One region of the Carnobacterium iners genome, then DNA from elsewhere that is predicted to be linked to it. Evidence: predicted binding sites of a transcription regulator. Region 1 holds the regulator's gene; the other holds the start of a gene.
The links. The regulator LexA, encoded in region 1, represses DNA repair genes until DNA is damaged. The targets are predictions, from matches to a motif close to CNAACANNTGTTNG.

Region 1 (7,841 bases):
AGGTAAATAATGAAAAAACTTTCCTGACTCTCATAGGAAAGTTTTTTCGTTGTCCATTCTTTTTTTAGTGATTTTTGGTATACTATTGAAGTTGGGAGTGAAACAATTTGTTAACGACAGAAGATAAGTGGAAAGTAAAAAAGATACCATTCGATAGTATAGATAAAGAAGAAAAAAAAGAACTTGAAACTAGTTACACACCACTCTTTGTATCACTTTGTTTACAAAGAGGATTAAACTCTGTAGAAAAAGTCCAAAATTTTATGAATCCAGATGATACATGGATCCATGATCCCTATCTTTTGAAGGATATGGATAAGGCTGTTTCTCGTGTGATGGAAGCAATTGAAAAAAGTGAGTTAATTACTGTTTACGGTGATTATGACGCGGATGGAATTACGAGTACAGCTGTTTTGAAAGAAGCAATTGAGATGATTGGGGGAGATGTTAACTACTATATTCCTAATCGTTTTACTGATGGTTACGGACCTAATACAACCGTTTTTGAAAAATTAATTTCAGAAGGAACAGGTTTAATTCTAACCTGTGATAATGGTGTAGCGGGACATGAAGCAATTTCTAGAGCCAATGAACTAGGAATTGATGTGATTGTAACCGATCATCATGAACTACAAAGTACTTTGCCTGATGCTTATGCTATCATTCACCCTAAACACCCAGAAGGACATTATCCTTTTAAAGACTTAGCAGGTGTAGGTATAGCCTTCAAATTAGCCACTGCTCTGTTAGGTGAAATACCTTTAGAAATGCTTGATTTAGTAGCGATTGGAACTGTTGCCGATTTAGTTAGTTTAACTGGTGAGAATCGTGCGCTAGTAAAGCAGGGTCTGGTAATCTTAAGAGAATCTCAAAGAATCGGTTTGATGGCTTTATGTAAAGTTGCTAGTATTAAGCAAAATGAGGCAGACGAAGAAACAATAGGCTTTACGTTGGCACCAAGACTGAATGCTGTCGGACGATTAGGGGATGCAGCTCCAGCTGTTGAATTATTAACAACTTTTGATGACGAAGAGGCCTCAAAGTTAGCGGAAATGGTTAATAAAAAAAATAGCGAAAGACAGGCAATTGTAACTGAAATAACAACTGAAGCTTTAGAAATGATTGACCTAGAAGATTCTAATCAAGGTATTTATGTTTTAGCAAAACAAGGATGGCATGAAGGCGTATTAGGAATCGTAGCGAGTAAAATAGTAGCTAAAACTGGAAAACCAGCTATTATTCTTACTATCGATCAAGAAAAGGGATACGCAAAAGGTTCTGGTAGAAGTACTTTGGCCTATCACTTATACCATGCTTTAGAAGATACAGAGCACTTGATAACAAAATTTGGTGGACATCAAATGGCTGCTGGATTAACTCTCCCAATTGAAAATATAACGGCAATGAGAACAGAGTTAAATGCATTTTTACAACAAAAAGCAGGAAATAACAAACTAGAAGAAGCTTTTGTTATTGATGAAAAGTTGCATATTGAAGAGGTGACTGTAAAGGCGATTGAAGAGTTACAAAAACTGGCCCCATTTGGTACAGATAATCCAAAACCAACATTTCTTTTCGAACAAGTTCAAGTTCAAGAAATTAAAAGAATTGGAAGTGAAAAAACTCATTTGAAGTTGAAGTTACTCGAAGGTGATTCAGTCTTAGATGCAATAGGATTTCATTTGGGAACGATGGCAGAAAATATAGGAGCACAAGCCCAAGTGTCTGTTATCGGTAAACTTAATATTAATGAGTGGAATAGTTTACGTAAGCCTCAGTTGATGCTAGGGGACTTGGTAGTCAAAGGCACACAACTATTTGATCTAAGAAGCACTAGAATAGCAACAAGCATCTGGCAATTACCAATGGCTGACTATATCTTTTTTAACGAGAAAAATTACAAAGAATACCAAGGAAATGTGCCCAAAAACGCTTATTCTTATTTGATAACAAACCCAAAAGATATTGAGCAGATGACCATGAAATCAAGTAAATTAGTTTTAGTTGATTGTCCAAATCATTTAGATTTATTAAGTGAGCTACTAAATAATAGCAAGCCATCTAGTATTTACGTGAGCTTCTTTAATCGAGAAAGCATCTATTTAGAGGGTATGCCAAGCCGAATGCAATTTTCACAAGTCTTTAAATATATTGCAACGCATAAGAATATTGATGTTAGACATAAAATTAAAAATTTATCTAGTCATTTAAAATTAAAGGAAAACACATTAATTTTTATAATCAACGTGTTTTTTGAAGTAGATTTTGTTACAATACAAGATGGTATTATGAATAGTGTGCCAAATGTAAAAAAAATAGGATTAATAGATACAAAAGTTTATCAAAAACGACTGGGGAAATTTGCCGCAGAAGAAGCCCTGATCTACAGTCGCTTTGCAGAGCTTGAAAGCTGGATTAAAAGTCAATTAAATAAAGAACTGTAGAATTGAAACGGAGGAAAATGGAATGGATTTAAAAAATTATATAGCTGATGTACCTGATTTTCCAGAAGAAGGAATTATTTTTCGCGATATATCTCCTTTGATGGCTGACGGTGAGGCTTACCGATTTGCAACAAATGAAATTGTTAAATATGCAAAAGATAAAGGTGTAGATATGATTGTAGGACCTGAGGCACGAGGATTTATTGTGGGGTGCCCAGTAGCTTACGAGTTAGGAATAGGTTTTGCTCCTGCTCGAAAAAAAGGTAAATTACCGCGTGAAACGGTAGAAGTTAGCTACGGTTTAGAGTATGGAAATGACATTTTACAAATTCATAAAGATGCTATTAAACCTGGTCAAAAGGTACTTGTTTGCGACGACTTGTTAGCTACAGGTGGAACGATTGCAGCAACGATTAAACTAATTGAACAATTAGGTGGAGAAGTTGTTGGAACAGCTTTCTTGGTTGAGTTAAGTGAGCTAAAAGGCCGCAATAAAATCGAAGGTTACGATATTTTAGCGTTAATGGAATACTAATGATAATGAGTAAATTTATTTTTGACTAGTCTAGTTAAGGACAGGAAAAAGCAAAAAAATTTTTATCTATAGTGATACCGACCTTAAAATTAGAGTTTAATTCTAATCTTAAGGTCGGTCTTTTTTATCTATAGATAAAAAATTTAGTTTGCTAATAGATGGCTAGATAGCTCTATCAAATTAATAGCTTATTTTTTTACTTTTAAAAAAATTAAAAGATGTGACTACGATATAGACTAACAACTTTACCAAGAATAGTAACCTCATCTAGTAAAATATCGTTCATAGAATCGTTTTCCGGCTGAAGGCGGTAATAATTATCTTCACGGTAAAATCTTTTACAAGTAGCTTCGTCTTCACTTGTTAAGGCGATGACAATGTCTCCATTATTTGCGCTAGATTGTTTACGAATGATGACTTCGTCACCATCAAAGATACCAGCATTGATCATACTTTCTCCTCGTATAGTTAGCATAAATAACGTATCACTCTCTTGTTTTAGATTAGGGGGAAGTGGAAAATAATCAGAAGCTTCTTCAACAGCTAAGATAGGCTCACCTGCTGCCACTGTTCCCAATAAAGGGATTTGTTCTAGTTGAATTCCTAATTTTGTTAATCCAGTAGAGGTTAATTCAATTGCACGTGGCTTACTAGGATCTCTTTGAATAAAACCGTTCTTTTCAAGTCTAGATAAATGTCCATGTACAGTTGATGTAGAAGACAATGAAACAGCTGTTCCAATTTCACGTACTGTTGGCGGATAGCCTTTTAATTTTACTTGATCATGAATATATTGCAAAACTTCAATTTGTCTTGATTCTGGTGTCTTGCGCATAACTAAATACACCTCATTCCTTTTATTATTTCTTTTCTAGAATAACACAAATAAATAGCTGAATCAAACAAATGTTCGCTAAGATAAACCGATTTTGATGCATAAAATAGAGTTTTTTGGTATAGTGTTTAAATAATAAGAATTATGAGGTGAATAAGATGATATCTAAAGAACGAATAGAGCGGATCAACGCTCTAGCAAAAAAAGCTAAAAGTGAAGGATTAAGCTTATCCGAGCAGTCAGAACAAAAAAAGCTAAGAGAAGCATATTTAGCAGCCTTTAGAGGGGGCATGCGCAATCATATTGAAGGATTAAAGGTTGTCGATGAAGATGGTGCAGACGTGACCCCAGATAAATTAAAACAAATTCAAAAAGAAAAAGGTCTGCACAATCGCTAAATTTAGAGAATCCATTAAAAAACTTATTTTTATTAAATAGCGTTCAGACGTTGATTTGAACGCTAAAAAACAGTAAAATGAAATTAACACAATTGAGAGGATGATTTAATTGTTTGACAACACTGACCAATTAGCTATTAATACGATTAGAACACTTAGTATGGAAGGAGTCCAAAAAGCTAATTCTGGACATCCAGGATTACCAATGGGAGCAGCACCAATGGCTTACACACTTTGGGCAAAGCATCTGAAAGTAAATCCTAAAAATTCAAAATGGGTAGATCGTGATCGTTTCGTTCTTTCTGCAGGACATGGTTCTATTATGCTTTATAGTTTATTGCACCTTGCAGGTTACAATGTTTCAATTGAGGATTTGAAAAATTTCCGTCAATGGAATAGTAAAACTCCAGGACATCCAGAAGTAAACTTCACAGACGGTGTTGAAGCTACAACAGGTCCATTAGGCCAAGGAATAGCGAACGCAGTGGGTATGGCAATGGCAGAAACACATTTAGCAGCAACTTATAATAAAGAAAATTTTGCAGTTGTAGACCATTACACATACGCATTGTGCGGAGACGGCGATTTAATGGAAGGGGTTTCATCTGAAGCGGCTAGTTTAGCAGGTCATTTAAAACTGGATAAATTAATTATGTTGTATGATTCAAACGATATTTCTTTAGATGGACCAACATCAAAAGCGTTTACTGAAAATGTAGGGCAACGATTTGAAGCCTATAATTGGCAACATATCTTAGTAAAAGATGGCAATGATATCGAAGAAATTAATGCTGCAATTGAAACCGCAAAAGCTGAAACAACGAAACCAACTATTATTGAAGTAAAAACAATTATTGGTTTTGGCGCACCAAATGAAGGAACTCATAAAGTTCATGGCGCTCCACTAGGCCCAGAAGGCATTGAAGCTGCTAAAAAAGCTTACGGATGGGAAGGGAAAGATTTCTTTGTTCCAGAAGAAGTAAGCGACCGTTTTGAAGAAGACATGATCAAAAAAGGCGCACATTCAGAAAAAGAGTGGAATGCACTATTTAATGATTACCGTAAGGCGTATCCTGAATTAGCAGAACAATTTGAACAAGCTATGAATAACGAACTTCCAAAAGATTGGGATAGCGAATTGCCAAGTTTTTCAGAGGGAGATCCTGCTTTAGCATCAAGAGTTACGAGCAGTCAAGTATTAAATGCTATTTCTAAGACTGTTCCTGCTTTCTGGGGCGGATCTGCAGATTTATCTTCTTCGAATAATACAATGGTAGCTATTGAAAAAGACTTCCAACCTGGCCAATACGAAGGAAGAAACATTTGGTATGGCGTGCGTGAATTTGCTATGACAGCTGCAGCAAACGGAATAGCTTTACATGGTGGTTCAAAAACTTATGTGGGAACATTCTTTGTCTTTACAGATTATTTGAGAGCAGCTATTCGTTTAGCAGCTATTTCTAATTTGCCTGTAACGTATGTCTTTACACATGATTCTGTTGCAGTCGGAGAAGATGGACCAACACATGAACCTGTAGAACATCTATCAAGTTTACGTGGTATGTCTAATTTGACTGTTTTACGTCCAGCTGATGGTAACGAAGTCGTTGCTGCATGGAAGATTGCGCTAACTTCAACCGATCACCCAACAATGCTGGTATTATCACGTCAAAATTTACCTGTTTTACCTAAAACAGATGAATTGGCACAAGAAAATGTTGCTAAAGGTGCTTATGTACTTTCTCCACAAGATGGCGAGGTTCCAGATGGCATTTTAATTGCAACTGGATCTGAAGTTGCATTAGCAATAGAATCACAAAAAGCTCTTAAAGCAGCTGGAAAAGATGTTTCTGTTGTCTCTATGCCAAGTTTTGATTTATTCGAAAAACAAGATGCTGCCTACAAAGAGTCTGTTTTACCTCTTGCAGTTCGCAAGCGTGTTTCTATCGAAATGGGTTCAAGTTTTGGATGGGAGCGTTATGTAGGATTAGATGGTGCTATGATTGCAATTGATAAATATGGCGCAAGTGCACCAGGAGATAAAGTTATTAAAGAGTACGGATTTACAGTGGAAAACGTTATTGAGAAATACAATAACCTATAAAAATTAAACCGTTAATTTTTGACTATGTAAATTGATTTTTCTGTCAATTTGCATAGTCTTTCTATTGAAAACAGTTTGCCTATTTATTTTTAAGTGAAACTCTAGTACAATTAGTCAGTGAGAAAGTTTGAAAGGAGTGAATATAAATGAATACAGGTTTAGCAATTCTTTTAATAGTTGTTGCATTAGTTGCTGGTTTAGTTGGCGGATTCTTCTTATCGAAAAAATATATGATGGATTATTTCAAAAAAAATCCACCTATTAACGAAGATACATTACGCATGTTAATGATGCAAATGGGTCAAAAACCGTCTGAAAAGAAAATCAGACAAATGATGGCTTCTATGAAAGTTCAAACAGAAAAACAGAATAAGAAAAAATAAGCAGTATATTAATTAACCTACTCTTATACTTAAATCATGCGAGCAGAATATTTCTGTTTGCATTTTTTATTATCATTCGCTAAAAAAAGGCAGGTGAATCAATTAATGGATGTTTATAAGAAATTAAGTTGGTTTTTTAAACAAGAAAAAAAGCTTACCTTACAGGTATTAGTTTTTTAATATTCGTTGCTTTCCTACAATTATTGCCACCCAAAATATTAGGGACAGTTATTGATTTGATTAGGCAAGGGACATTGACTAAAGCTGTATTAATAAAATGGTTAATTATTTTATTTGTTACAGCTATTACTAAATACATCTTTAGATATATATGGCGAATGAATATATGGGGGACTTCTGCCAAACTTGAGAGAATTTTACGAAAAAGATTATTTGATCACTTCACATCAATGGATGCAAGTTTTTTTCAAAAGTATCGAGTTGGAGATTTAATGGCCCATGCTACGAATGATTTAACTGCTATTCGAAATGTTGCGGGTGGTGGAACATTAACATTTGTTGATTCAATTATTACAGGCAGTATAACCATCATTGCTATGATGATAGTAGTTGACTGGCGTTTAACTTTAATTGCTTTGCTCCCTTTGCCATTTTTAGGAGTAGCTGTGTATTAGGATCAAAACTTCATGAACGTTTTCGCAAGGCTCAAGCGGCTTTTTCGCACATGAATGATAAGACTCAAGAAAGTATTATGGGTATGAAGGTTATCAAAACATTTGGTCAAGAAGAAGAAAATAGCGAAGAATTTAAAAGCAAAACAGCACAAGTTGTTAGTGAAAATAGAAAAGTATATAAAATTGATTCTCTTTTTGATCCAGTTATGACACTAATCATTGGTATTTCTTATATCCTAACAATCATATTAGGTGGATATATGGTCATAACAAACATCATTACTATTGGCGATTTCGTAACCTTTATTAATTATATTGCGATGCTTGTTTGGCCAATGTTTGCTATTGGACGTTTATTTAATATCTTAGAACGAGGCAGCGTAAGTTACAATCGTATCGAAAAAATTTTAAAAGAAGAAACATAAATTATTGAAGATCCTCAAGCACTTGATACAGCAATCACTAGTAATATTCATTACACTATTGAAAGGTTTTGCTACCCTAAAA
Region 2 (7,841 bases), 1.4 Mb from region 1:
TATTCAGTATTTTTTTTCACCCAGACAGACAATGAACCAGCCTCAACAATAAACTGGCCCCATCCATTCTCGTCAATCGTTACAAAATCTTGACTATTTTTTAAATAGTCTACGAATATCTCTCCAGATTGTTCTTCACCAACGTACATATTTTTGTATCCTTTTTCTGAATTAGAAAGAATTACCGCACAACCATGTGGGTTATCTTCATTGCCAAATCGAGTCCAACCAATACAATTAGCATGATCTAAATAATCAACTTGCTCTCCATACGCATAGTTAGCTCGGATATAAAGGAGTTGGTCAATTGTTTCTCTTTGAGGTTCAATTGGGTTATCTCCTTGAATACCATAATAATCACCATAAAAAATACAAGGATAGCCTTTTTCTCGTAATAAAATTGAACCATAGGCCATCGGTTTAAACCATGGCTCAACAAATGATTCCAGTGATTGACCTGGTTGAGAGTCGTGATTGTCAACAAACGTAACTGAATGAGGATCGTTTTTTTGCATCAGCGTTTCATCAAATAGCTTACGCAAGTCGTAATCATTTCCAGATTTTGATGCTTGTTCAAAATTTGTATGCAAACTTACATCAACTAAATCTAGATTAAAGTCTCCTGCTTCTAAATAATTTTCCATTTCGTCATAATCATTTCCCCAATACTCTCCAACTATATAAAATTGTTCGCCAAATTTGTTGCGTATTGTTTTAACTAAGTCAAAAATAAAGTCCTCATTAATATGTTTAATAGCGTCTAATCTGAAGCCGTCTACCCCTGTCTCTTCTACAAACCATTTAGCCCAATTCTTTGTTTCTTCAATTACATCTGGATGGCTATAGTCAATATCAGCGTACATTAAATAATCATAATTTCCATGTTCATCATTTACTTTGCTATCATCTGCCCAACTCTTGTTCTCTCCTTGGATAAGGTAAATAGCTTCCTTACCGTTAGCTTGATTGTAATCAATTCCTGTAAAATGTTCCCATGACCATTTAAATTTTGAGTAAGTATTTTTTCTGCCAGGATAAGTGAATTTAGTCCACCCCGTAATTTCGTAAGCATCACTAACTATTTTATTGCGATCATCAGGATCTACTTCAATAGCTAAAAATTTTTCTGTTTCATCTGCTCCAGCTTTATGATTTAACACAATATCTGCATAAACTTGAATGTCGTATTTGTGCAACTCATCTATTGCTGCTTTTAATTCTTGTTTTACTCCATACTTCGTTCGAATAACCTCTTTTTGTTTAAACTCTCCAAGATCATATAAATCATAAATACCATAACCAACATCATTCGTACCTGTTGCTTTAAAACAAGGTGGAATCCAGACGCTGGTTACTCCTATTTCACTCAAATGTTTTGCATCATCTTTTAATCGTTGCCAATGTTTGCCATCGTCTGCTACAAACCATTCAAAATATTGCATCATAACACCATTTTCCATCGTTTCATCTCCCTTGAGGTTATTTTTCCTTAGACTAAATAATAAGGCTTAAAAGAAATTTTGGCAATTTTAACTTAAGTACATAAAATAAAAAATGTTGAAATCGATTCTTAGTTTATTCGAATTCACTCTTTTTATACTATTATTTAATGATACATTCTACACTAGTCCATATTATTAATAGACTTTATATTTTTTATTCTCTAGTGTTTTTCTTATCTATTTCAAAACGTAAATTTTAAAAGTAAATCTTCAAGAAAAATAAAATAAGAAAACCTATTAGCCATGAAAAAGCTAATAAGTTTTCTTGTTTTGATGACTTGATAATGATTAAAGTTGTGTCCAAATATCTTCTAGCACATTTGTTTGTTCACGATCTGGACCTACTGAGAAAGTTAGGAGAGGTACTCCAATTAATTCAGAAACACGTTGAACGTACTGTCGTGCTTGAATGGGTAGTTCTTCTAAGGTTTTACAACCTGTAATGTCTTCACTCCAACCAGGTAATTCTTCGTATACTGGTTGGCACTCTGCTAATTCTTTTAAGCTTGCTGGGTAGTGCAAAATATGTTTGCCATTTCTCTCGTAAGCTGTACATATTTTAACTGTTTCTAATCCACTTAAAACATCAATTGAGTTTAGTGAAAGGTTGGTAATTCCTGATACACGCTTAGAGTGGCGCATAACGACAGTATCTAACCAACCAATACGACGTGGACGACCAGTTGTTGTTCCGTATTCTTTTCCAACGTCACGGATACGCTGCCCGATTTCATTTTGTAGCTCTGTTGGAAAAGGACCGTCCCCAACACGAGAAGTATACGCTTTGCATACTCCAACTACTTTATCTATTTTGGATGGACCTACGCCACTTCCAATCGTCACTCCTCCAGCTACAGGGTTAGAGGATGTCACAAAGGGATATGTCCCCTGGTCAATATCAAGCATAACTCCTTGGGCGCCCTCAAATAATACACGTTTATTATCATCTAATGCTTCATTTAAAATAACTGAAGTATCACAGATATAGTGCTTTATTTCTTGACCGTATTGATAATATTCTTCGAAAACATCTGAAAATTCAACTGGCTTTGAATCAAATATTTTTGTGAATAATTGGTTCTTTTCTTCTAGATTAATACGTAAACGTTCTTCAAAAATTTCTTTGTCTAGTAAATCTGCGATTCTAATCCCTACTCTGGCAGCTTTATCCATATAAGCAGGTCCAATTCCTTTAATGGTTGTCCCGATTTTTTGATCGCCTTTTGAATCTTCTTGTAATTGATCTAATTGAATATGATAAGGTAGGATAACATGAGCTCGATCAGAAATACGCAAATTATCTGTACTTACTCCATTTTCATGTAGATAAGCCAGTTCTTTAATAAGAGCTTTAGGATTAATAACGACACCATTTCCAATAACGCTTATTTTTTTAGAAGCAAATATGCCAGATGGAATTAAATGAAGTTTAAACGTCTTACCATCAAACTTAATCGTATGTCCTGCATTGTCTCCTCCTTGATAACGTGCAATAATTTCTGCTTTTTCACTTAAAAAATCTGTAATTTTACCTTTTCCTTCATCGCCCCATTGCGTACCAACTACTACTACTGAAGACATCAAAACACCTCGTTTATTTTTATTTTATAAAACACTCGATTAGTTTATCAGTATTCTTAAAAAAATTCAATCAAAATCCGAATATTCCTTATTAAAAAAACGGATTATCATCATATAAGCGAATGATTAGTATTTTATCTATAAAAAATAAAGTTAAAAACGAACGATATCGTCTTTAACCTTATTTTTTATCTTTGGGGTATATCATCTGGGAAATAAGATAGGGATGAAAATTTATTGTATTCCTTAATAAATAAAAGTTTAACGGTCCCACGTGCCCCACTTCTATTTTTCTCAATAATGACTTCTATAATATTTTCTTGACCAGCCATATCTGAGTCTTTTTCTTCATCGCCGTCTTCACGATCGTAATAGTCATCTCGATAAAGAAAAGCAACAATATCCGCGTCTTGCTCGATAGAACCAGACTCACGAATATCACTCAATACTGGACGTTTATCTTGTCGTTGCTCTACTCCACGTGACAATTGGGATAATGCCATAACAGGTACATCCAATTCTTTAGCTAATTTCTTTAATTGCCGTGAAATTTCAGAGACTTCCTGTTGACGGCTCTCTCTACCAGTTCCTTCAATGAGCTGCAAATAATCAATTAAAATAAGACCTAATTCGCCTTTTTCTTGTTTCAATCGACGACATTTTGCTCTGATTTCAGCAACTCTAATTCCTGGTGTGTCATCTATATAAATACTCGCTTTAGATAGACTACCCATCGCTACAATTAGATTTTGCCATTCCTCTTCGGAGAGATTACCGGTCCGTAAATTACTAGCATCAATACTTCCTTCAGCGCAAAGCATTCGATTAACAAGTGACTCTGCACCCATTTCTAAACTAAATATAGCAACTGTTTTATCTGTCTTTGTTCCAACATTCTGAGCAATGTTTAAAGCAAAAGCCGTTTTACCAACAGCTGGTCTAGCAGCTAAAATAATTAGTTCTTCTTTTTGAAGTCCTGCCGTCATCTTATCTAGTGCTTTATAACCTGTCGGTAACCCCGTAATTTCTTCATCGTTTTGGTACAATTCATCAATTCGTGCAATAGAAGTGTTCAAGACTTCTGAAATAGACAAAAAACCGCTCCTGCTACGCTTTTCGGAAACTTCTAATATATTACGCTCTGCTTCATCTAAAATAGATGCAAGCTCTTCTCCTTCATCATATCCTTTTGCAACGATTTCTGTGGCTGTTCGAATTAAATTTCTTAAAATAGATTTTTGCTCAACAATCTTAGCATAATGCTCCATATTGGCAGCAGTTGGAACTATGATAGCTAGTTCAGCTAAGTAAGCCATTCCACCAACATCTTCTAATTGATTTTTAGATGCCAGTGCATTTGTAATGGTTACAATATCAATAGCTTCATTATTGTTATTTAAATCCAACATTGTTTGAAATATAAGTTGGTGCCCGCGTCGATAAAAATCTTTTGCTTCAATAAATTCTAATGCCCCTACAACCGTATCAGGATCTAAGAAAACAGAGCCTAATACAGCTTGTTCAGCTTCGATACTCTGAGGTGGTAAGCGGTCCTGAAAAGCTTCATTTGCCAATTTTCCTCTTCCTTTCAATAGTACAATTTCATTCTACTATTTTTAACGGATTATTCTCCTTATTTTACCTTAGTCCTTTAATAAATACAATCAAATAATACGAACATTTGTTCTTTTTTTATTGCATTAAAAAATGTTTAATCAGCTTTTTCTCTGATTAAACATTTCAGTAAATCGTTTTTATTCAGGTAATACGTTTACTGTCATTGTCGCAACAACTTCAGGATGGACTTTAACGTCTACTTTCATTGATGTAACTGTGCGAATAGGAATATTTAATTCAATTTTACGTTTATCTAATTTTATTCCTAATTGTTTTTGAGCTGCTGCTGAAATTTGTTTGGTTGTAATTGAACCAAATAATCGACCATCCTCAGCTGCTTTAGACTTTATTACTAGTGCATTAGATTCTCTTTCTAATAATTCTTTTATTTCTTGTGCTTCTTGCTTTATTTCTGCTTGTTGTTTTTCTTCAGCATGAATTTTACCTTTTAATTCGCTTAAAGAACCTGTGGTTGCTTCTTTAGCTAATCCATTTTTAATTAAGAAGTTATGTGCATATCCATCAGCTACATTTTTAACTTCTCCTTTTTTACCTTTACCTTTTACATCTTTTAATAAAATAACTTTCATTTTCATTCCTCCTCATCTTGTTTAGCCACTACTATACGCAAATTTTCTTTTGCTTGTGCAATAGTGCAATTTTCTATTTGCGTAGCTGCGTTTGATAAGTGACCGCCGCCACCCAATTCTTCCATAATAATTTGAACATTTATTTCACCTAAACTTCGTGCACTGATTCCTACTTTTCCATCTGAACGTTTTGTGATGACAAAAGCAGCATCGACGTCTGTCATTCCTAACATAGTGTCTGCTGTTTGTGCCGCTACTACTGTATCATAAATCTTATCTTCTTCGCCAACGGTAACAGCCATTTTATCACTAATGAATTCGATTGTTTTAATTAAATGGCTACGAAGTAAATAAGTATCTTTATCTTCTTTTAAGAATCGCTGAATTAAAACAGCGTCAGCTCCACAAGATCTTAGATAACTGGCTGCATCAAATGTACGAGAGCCTGTACGTAAAGAGAAACTTTTAGTATCGACTATAATACCACCTAGCATAGCTGTTGCTTCAATCTTATTAATCGATTCTGATTCATTTGGTTGGTATTCGAATAGTTCTGTAACCAATTCAGCAGTTGAAGAAGCATAGGGCTCAATATAAACTAATACCGGTTTTTCTGGAAACTCTTCACTTCTTCGATGATGGTCGATAATAACGATGTCATTGATTTGATTAACTAGTTTGGGTGCTATAGAAAGTGAAGGCCGATGGTGATCTACCATCACTAGTAAAGTAGTAGAAGTAATCATTTCCTCAGCAATCTCAGGTGTGATAATATAACGACTAATAGAATTATCTTTTTCTACTTCTGCAACTAATTGAGTAATATCTTTACTAAGATTATCCGGATCTATAATAATCCACGCCTCTTTGTTATTCATCTCAGCGATTCTTCGAACACCCAGTGCAGATCCTATAGCATCCATATCAGGATAACTATGTCCTATAATAAAAATCTGATCTGCTTGTTTCATCAATTCTTGTAGAGCTTGACTAATTATCCTGGAACGAACACGCGTTCTTTTTTCCATTGGGTTTGTCTTACCGCCATAATAACGTGGCTCACCGCTCGATGATTTGACAACAACTTGATCTCCACCTCTTCCTAATGCTAAATCAAGATTAATTTGAGCTTGCTTAGCTAAGAGACTCAAGTCATTGTTGTCATAAGCTAATCCAATGCTTAATGTTAATGGAAAATTTTGTTTAGAAGTTCTTTCTCTGATTCGATCAATAATGGCAAATTTATCTTCTTCTATTTTTTCTAAAGACCATTGGTACATCATAACGATGAAGCGATCTTCCGATACTCTTTTTAAATAAATATGGTGTTCTTTTGCCCAATTAGATAATTCTGTTGTAACAAAATTATTCAAATTAGAAATACTTCGATCATTCATCCCTTGAATAATTTCATCATGATTATCTACAAAAATATTTCCAATCGCAATTTTTTCGTCTTCGTATTTCACTTTAATTTGGGCATATTCAGTAATATCCATCAAATAAACGACACGGATATCTTCTTGAACAATAATTTGATAAACGTTCTCGCCCCAATGAACTGTTTGTAAGCCGGAAGACTGACTACTTTGAATGACATCTGCTAATTCTTTATCAATCTCAGTAATTTTTTTACCAAGAACTCCTTGATGCCCGAAATAATTCTGAAGATAAGGATTTGTCCATTGTACTTCATACTCTTCATTAAACAATAAAATACCAATCGGCATTTTGATAAGTGCTTCTTGTTCCCCTCTTTTAATTCGGTATGATAAATCAGTAATATACTTACGAGTTTCTATACTAATTTTTTTAGCCAAATAATATAAAGAAAGAACCGTAATGATAAAAGCAACTAGCAAAACTATTCCAATCGTAAAATGTACAAAAAAACCTAATATGATTGTAACTGTCTGTAACAAACCAATAACAACAGCAAACCATTTAAATTTATTATCATTTAAAAAATTCGGGAGCTTTTCTATAGATAACTTTTCCATAATTAACTCCTTTTAATCTGTCCCTTTATTTAACCAACTACTTGTATTTTAACATGTTTTCTATTCGGATACTAGATATTAGATTTTTTAAAAATTGTTTCATGTGAAACAATTTTTAAAAAATCTAAAACTAAAAACGAAAAAAAGAATCATGATAAATTATCACGATTCTTTCTAACTTTCTTATTCAGCTGTGACGAATGGTAATAATCCCATGATACGTGCACGTTTGATTGCGATTGTTATTTTACGTTGGTTTTTAGCTGAAGTGCCACTAACACGACGAGGTAAAATCTTACCTCTTTCAGAGATGAATCGTTTTAAAAGATCAAGATCTTTAAAATCGATATGTTCAATGTGGTTAGCTGCAATATAATCAACTTTACGGCGCTTGCGTCCGCCTCTACGTTGGATAGCCATTTTTTCTATTCCTCCCTTATGTTTCTAATTTAAATTAGAACGGTAAATCATCATCTGAAATATCAATCGGTTGGCTACTCTTCTCGAATGGATCAGAGTTTCCAAAATCAGGATATTGTGAATTTTGATTT

Region 2: the regulator LexA is predicted to act here: its motif matches at 4,758-4,771, upstream of dnaB (replicative DNA helicase).

What each region holds. Positions count from the first base shown of each region.
Region 1 covers NZ_FXBJ01000002.1:2,002,773-2,010,613, reverse strand. The annotation lists gene recJ (single-stranded-DNA-specific exonuclease RecJ) at 108-2,444, shown strand; gene B9Y54_RS09560 (adenine phosphoribosyltransferase) at 2,467-2,979, shown strand; gene lexA (transcriptional repressor LexA) at 3,191-3,814, opposite strand; gene B9Y54_RS09550 (DUF896 family protein) at 3,973-4,212, shown strand; gene tkt (transketolase) at 4,322-6,316, shown strand; gene B9Y54_RS09540 (YneF family protein) at 6,463-6,699, shown strand; partial or broken gene B9Y54_RS09535 (ABC transporter ATP-binding protein) at 6,805-7,841, shown strand, end outside.
Region 2 covers NZ_FXBJ01000002.1:603,053-610,893, forward strand. The annotation lists gene B9Y54_RS03140 (alpha-amylase) at 1-1,460, opposite strand, end outside; gene B9Y54_RS03145 (adenylosuccinate synthase) at 1,791-3,083, opposite strand; gene dnaB (replicative DNA helicase) at 3,272-4,657, opposite strand; gene rplI (50S ribosomal protein L9) at 4,838-5,290, opposite strand; gene B9Y54_RS03160 (DHH family phosphoesterase) at 5,293-7,290, opposite strand; gene rpsR (30S ribosomal protein S18) at 7,474-7,710, opposite strand; gene ssb (single-stranded DNA-binding protein) at 7,745-7,841, opposite strand, start outside.